2 linked regions of the Methylococcus capsulatus genome follow. The protein of the gene in region 2 interacts with the protein of the main gene of each other region in a pairwise test. Links are inferred from orthologs where the notes say so. Each region holds a gene or a part of one and is shown on either strand. Other genes may lie near its edges.

The links. Proteins that work in one complex are often made in the same cells at the same time.
Region 1: the proteins of N4J17_RS02455 (region 2) and mrdA interact in binary tests that used the Escherichia coli proteins (3 or more experiments, as listed by UniProt). The link is inferred for Methylococcus capsulatus from one-to-one orthologs.

Annotation. Positions count from the first base shown.
Region 1 is NZ_CP104311.1:1,238,571-1,241,549, reverse strand. Bases 16-2,922 are described here. They hold mrdA (penicillin-binding protein 2), read right to left. Parts: upstream 2,434-2,922; coding sequence 598-2,433; downstream 16-597. Other genes in these bases: mreD (rod shape-determining protein MreD), read right to left, coding at 2,464-2,922; rodA (rod shape-determining protein RodA), read right to left, coding at 16-601. In the rest of the region: more of rodA, read right to left, coding at 1-15; rod shape-determining protein MreC, read right to left, coding at 2,942-2,979. UniProt on the Escherichia coli protein: Catalyzes cross-linking of the peptidoglycan cell wall. Responsible for the determination of the rod shape of the cell. Is probably required for lateral peptidoglycan synthesis and maintenance of the correct diameter during lateral and centripetal growth.
Region 2 is NZ_CP104311.1:533,609-536,753, reverse strand. Bases 13-3,085 are described here. They hold N4J17_RS02455 (penicillin-binding protein 1A), read right to left. Parts: upstream 2,737-3,085; coding sequence 289-2,736; downstream 13-288. Other genes in these bases: N4J17_RS02450 (pilus assembly protein PilM), read left to right, coding at 3,063-3,085; N4J17_RS02460 (hypothetical protein), read right to left, coding at 13-273. Outside these bases: more of N4J17_RS02460, read right to left, coding at 1-12; more of N4J17_RS02450, read left to right, coding at 3,086-3,145. UniProt on the Escherichia coli protein: Cell wall formation. Synthesis of cross-linked peptidoglycan from the lipid intermediates.

The DNA of each region.
Region 1 (2,979 bases), 700 kb from region 2 along the record:
CGGCACCGCCGAGCACCAGTAGGTAGAGCCAACGGATTCCAGCGAGAAACACCACCACCGCTCCGGCCGTACCGACCAGGATAGCCGTCCCCAGGTCGGGCTGCTTGGCGATCAGCCCCACCGGTATCGCGATGAACACGCCGGCCACCGCGATATGCCGGAATGCCGGCGGAACCGGACATTCGGCCAAATACCAGGCCACTGTCATCGGCACCGCCAGCTTAAGGATTTCCGAGGGCTGGAACCGCACCACCCCGAGGTCGAGCCAGCGCTGCGCACCCTTGCCGATCTCGCCCATGACCAGCACCGCGGCGAGCAGCAACACCCCCGCCCCGTACAGCAGCGGGCTGTAGAAACGGAAATGGCGCGGATGGATCTGAGCGATGGCGAGCATGACCGACATGGCCAGCAGCAGACGGATTCCCTGCCGCAGCAGCACATCGAAGCTCTGCGCCGAAGCGGAATACAGGATCACCAGAGCGACCCCGGACAAGGTGATCAGACCGGCGAACAGCGGGATGTCGATGTGGATCCGCTTCATGATGCGTTCGAAGCGGGTCTCTCCGGCAAGGAAACCGGCCAGTCCGGAATCGTATCTCATGGCACACTCCCGTTCAGATAGCGCTCCATCACCGCGCGGGCGACTGGCGCGGCGACCGAGCCGCCGTGCCCGCCGTGCTCGGCGAGCACGGCCACGGCGATGCGGGGCTGTTCGGCCGGCGCGAAGGCGATGAACAAGGCATGGTCCCGCATCTCTTTCTTGACCTCCGATTCCCGGTATTTCTGCCCCTGGCCGACGGAAAACACCTGCGCCGTCCCGGTCTTGCCGGCGACATGGTAGGAAAGGCCGCCGGCGATGCTCTTCGCGGTGCCACGGGCACTGTGCACGACGTCGATCATCGCCTGGATCACCGTGTCCCAGTGCTCCGGCGCAATGGCCAGGTCGTCCCCGCGGGGTTCCTCCGGCGCCGCGCCGGCCCCGCCCTGCACCCCATCCAGCAGCCGCGGGGTAACCACGTGGCCCCGGTTGGCCAAAATGGCGGTGGCCCTTGCCAATTGCACCGGCGTCACCCCCACATAGCCCTGACCGATGCCGGTGATGACCGTCTCTCCCGGAAACCAGGGATATTTGCTGCGCTTCTTCTTCCACTCCTTGGAGGGGTAGACGCCCGGCAACTCACCCGGAATGTCGATCCCGGTGCGCTTGCCGAAACCGAACCGCCCCATGAATTCACTCAGCTTGTCGATGCCCAGGCTCAGCGCCAATTTGTAGAAATACACGTCGCAGGACTGGGTGATTGCCGATTTCAGATCGACGGCACCATGGCCGCCCTTGCGCCAGTCGCGGTACTGATGTGAAGAGTTGGGCAACTGGAAATAGCCTGGGCAGGACACTTTGCGATCGGCGGAGAGATCCCCGACTTCGAGTCCCGCCAGGCCCTCGAACGGCTTCACCGTCGACCCCGGCGGGTAGACCCCGCGCAAGGCACGATTGTACAAAGGGCGGTCCGGCGAGGATTGCAGGCGGTCGTAGTCCGCTTTGGGAATGCCGTACACAAAGGGATTGGGATCGAAGCTCGGCTTACTGACGAAGGCCAGCACCCGGCCCGTCGCGGGCTCCATCGCCACCACCGCGCCGTTGTAGTCGCCCAGGGCGTCGATCGCCGCACGCTGCAGGCTGATGTCCAGCGACAGGCGCAGATCGGCCCCCGGCACGGGCGGTACCGTATCGAGAACGCCGATCGAACGCCCCTGGACGTTGGTTTCCAGCTCCTGGTGGCCGGTCCGGCCATGGAGCAGCGTCTCGTAGGTTTTTTCGATCCCACTCTTGCCGATGTGGTAGGTGCCGCTATAGAGCGAAGGATCGAGTGTCTTCAGGTCGGCCTCGCTGATGCGGCTGACATAGCCCACGGCATGTGCCGTGAGTTCGCCGTAAGGATAGGTCCGGATCATGCGCACGGCGATCTGGACACCGGGAAAGAACGGCTGCTTGACCGCGAAACGCGCGATCTGTTCTTCATCCAGCCGCATCTTGAGAGGAATACTCTCGAAGCTCTTGTGCTGGGATTGAAGCTTGCGGAACCGGCGCACGTCCTCGTCGCTCAGCCCGAGCAGGGTCTGGAGTTCCGCCAGCGTGGCGTCCAGGTCGTCGATGCGTTCCGGCACCAGTTCCAGACTGTACGAAGGCACGTTGTCGGCCAGCACCTCGCCGTTGCGGTCGTAGATGATACCCCGCGTAGGCGGCAACGGCGCAATCTTGACGCGGTTGTCCTGTGACAGGGTCGCGTAGTGTTCGTGACCGACGATTTGCAGATAAACCAGACGCGCCACCAGCGCCGCCACCGCCAGCAGCAGCAGGACCACACTGAAGGCAATGCGGGACTGGAATACCCGGACGTCGTTCTGGAGCCTTCGTTTAGCGCGGATGTTCATGGCTTGGGCAGGGCCGGGGCAGGCTTGAAGCTATGCCGCGCCGCAACGGCGCCGCAGCCCGTCGAGCACGGCCCGAACCAAAGGCCAGACCAGGCCGCCGGACAATGCCGCGAACCAGTAGCCTTCCGGCGCACTGGCCGGCCCTCGGATATGGCGGGTCCACAGGATGAGCAGGAGCCCCAGGCCGAGCAGCAGCACGACGGCCAAAACCTGCTGAACCATCGAATAGAGCTGGAAACGCCGGTGAAAACGCACGCCGACATAGATGACCAGACTGTATGCCAGAGCCTCTTGACCCAGCAGCCGCCCCGTCAGCGCATCCGCCAGGAGACCGGTCAGCCAGGCGGTACCGACGCCGACGCGGTCGGGAGCCGCCACGGCCCAATAGATCAGCAGCAACAGAATCCAGTCCGGATTCCACAGCGCCCAGCTTTGCGGCAAGGGTACGATTCGCATCGCCATCGCGGCGGCCAGGCTCGCGAAAATCACGATGCGGGGGGAAGTCCGCCTAGCGGGCCACATGCGGAACCGCTGCGCCAGGGGGGG
Region 2 (3,145 bases):
CGGATCGAACTCCGCGAGAAACTCCATGGCTTCCAGAGCCAGGACACGCTGCCTGGCCAGCTCGGCGTTCTGAGTGGCCGGCCGGAACAGCCGGTTGTACTCGATCAGGGCGGCGTCGATTTCCTCCGGTTCCGGCAATCGGTGTTTATCGATCGGGCCAAACCGCGCAACAGCCTTGTTCAGCGCCAGCTGGGGGTTGTCGATGCCTTGCTCGGCCATCAGGCGGGCAGCCGCCCAGGCCAGGTGAGCGCGTGTTTTCTGCCTGGTTTTCACGTTCCGTTCCCGTCTTCAAAACAAGGATTCCATCGGCTTTGGCGTTTCCGCCGGCCGCATGGGTGGAGCTTCCTCGACTTCTTCATCGCCCGGGAGGGCAGATTCCGGTGCCGCCGCGGCTGAAGCATCGGCCCGGGATTCCTCGGAGGCGGCTTCGGGTTCCTCACTAGTGGCGTTGAAGGCGGGAGGGGGCGTCGGCCGTGGCACCATTTCCACGATCCCGCCGGGGATGCTGGCGGGCAGGCGGTTGCCGGTTGCGGGATCGACCCGAGCAGACATGATCCCGGCAGGCTGGGGAAATTTGCGCTCGGGAACGTCGCGCAGTATTTCCTTCATAAATTCCATCCAGATGGGCAGCGCGGTTTGTCCGCCGGTTTCCTTGTCGCCGAGGGTCTGGTACGAGTCGAATCCTACCCAGGCCACCGTGACGAGGCCGGGCACGTAGCCGTTGAACCAGGCGTCGCGGTACTGATTGGTGGTGCCGGTCTTGCCCGCCAGATCGGAACGTCCGAGCTCCCGCGCTTTGGTGGCGGTGCCCCGGCGAACCACATCCTGCAGCATGGAATGCATCATGTAATGGACTTCTGCCGAGATGACCCTTTTCGCCCGGTTCGTCGTGGATCTTCCGTCGGCGCAGTCCAGGCAGGCGAGGGCTGGCGTGGCCTGATACAGCAGCCGGCCGTTTTGGGTTTCGATGCGACTGATGAGGAAGGGGTCGACGCGATAACCGCCGTTGGCGAAGACGGCATAGACCTGGGCCATCCGAAGCGGGGATGCAGTGCCGGAACCCAGCGCGAGCGTGAATGAGCGGGGCAGCTCCTCTGGCGTGAAGCCGAATTTTTCGGCCAGCTCGATCACTTTGGGCAGACCGACCGCACGCAGCAGGCGGATGGACACCATGTTGCGCGATTTGGCCAGGGCCTCCCGCAAGGGGGTGGGGCCGGCATATTTCATCGAGTAGTTGTGTGGCCGCCATATTCCCCCCGGGGACGCGGGGTCCGGAAAGGATAGCGGAGAGTCGTTGACCACACTCGCTGGAGTGAACCCCGATTCCAAGGCGGCGGCATACACCACCGGCTTAAACCCTGAGCCGGGCTGGCGTTGGCCCTGGGTGGCGCGGTTGAACTTGCTGAGACGATAGTCGAAACCACCGGCGACGGCGATGATGGCGCCGCTGTCGGCATCCAGTTCGACCAATGCACCCTGGACCTTCGGGATCTGGGTCAGCACCCAGTGGCCTTCCGCGTTCTTGCGAATGCGGATCACGTCACCGGGCTTGAGCACTTCCTTGACCGACGGGGGAGGTGCGCCATGGGCGTCGACACTGATGAACGGCTTGGCCCAGCGGACGGCGTCGTAGGAGAGTTCGGGTTCGCCGTGATTCACGGTATAGAGCCCCGCGGCCGTGTCGGTGACGGTGAGCACCAGCGCCGGGACAGTGTCGCCTGCGGGCCCTTGGTCTTCCAGTATCTGGTTCCACGCTGACTTGGCTTTCACCTGCTTGAGATCAATGTGAACCTTGGCTTTGCGGTAGCCGTGCCTTTCGTCGTAGCTTCGCAAGCCCGACTGCAGTGCCGATTCCGCCGCCCGTTGCGCATGGCTGTCGATGGTGGTGTAGACCGCGTAACCGCTCTCGTAGGCATCCTCGCCATATTGCTGATACATCTCTGCGCGTACCATCTCGGCGACGTAGGGAGCATCCAGTTCGATGGGACGGGTATGGATGCGGGCGGTGATCGGTTCATTCAGGGCTTTCTGGTAGGCCTCATCGGTGATGAAGCGTAGCTTGCGCATGCGCCGCAGCACGTAGTTGCGGCGGATCTGCGCCCGTTCGGGGTTGGCGACCGGATTGAAGGCGGACGGTGCCTTGGGGAGTCCTGCGATCATCGCCATCTCACCGAGGGTCAGCTCGCCCACATGTTTACCGTAGTACACCTGGGCCGCCGCCTCGATGCCGTAGGCGTGCTGGCCGAAATAAATCTTGTTCAGATAGAGTTCGAGAATCTGGTCTTTGGGCAGTTCCGAATCGATCCGGATCGCCAGCATGATTTCCTTGACCTTACGGAGAAAGGTCTTCTCACTGCTCAGGAAGAAGTTGCGCGCGACCTGCATGGTGATCGTGCTGCCGCCCTGGCGTTTTTCGCCGGTGCGGGCGAAGGTGAGCACGGCGCGCAGGATGCCCTGGTAATCCACCCCGACGTGGTCATAGAAGCGGTCGTCTTCGGCGGCTATGAAGGCGTGGACTAGATCCGGAGGGACGTCACTGATGGCGACGGGGCTGCGCTTTTTTTCACCGAACTGCGCTATCAACTTTCCGTCGCGGCTGTAGACCGACATCGGGATCTGATAGCGCACCTCCTTCAATACAGCGATGTCCGGCAATTGCGGTTCGAGATGGCGGTACAGCCCGAACAGCCCCAGAGCGATGATCAGGGCAACGACCAGCATGACTTCGAACGTCACCAGCCAGTAACGGGGCCTTCTGGGCTTTCGGGATGAAATTGCCACGACTTTAGTTTTGGCGATGGCGGTAAGTCCCGTCGGCATTCGACAGGCGTTCACCGGAGAGGATTTTGTAGAAGGAACGGACTTATATTTATTAAGGTTTGCATGATACTCCAGTTGCCCGAAGGGAGTGAACCGCTCCGGCGGACTTCTTCGGCCGATCGCTAGGTACCGTCCTCCAGCAGGTCCCGTTTTGGGGTATCCTAGAACTATCAATAATATTGTTTTCCAGTAGCATGTCGCAGCTTCTCGCGCCTCTTTCGATTTTTTTGTGACTATCAGGCATGTGGGGTTTCGGAAGGAAGAAACCGCCTCTGCTGGGGATCGACATCAGCGCGGCGGCGGTCAAACTGCTCGAACTGAGCAG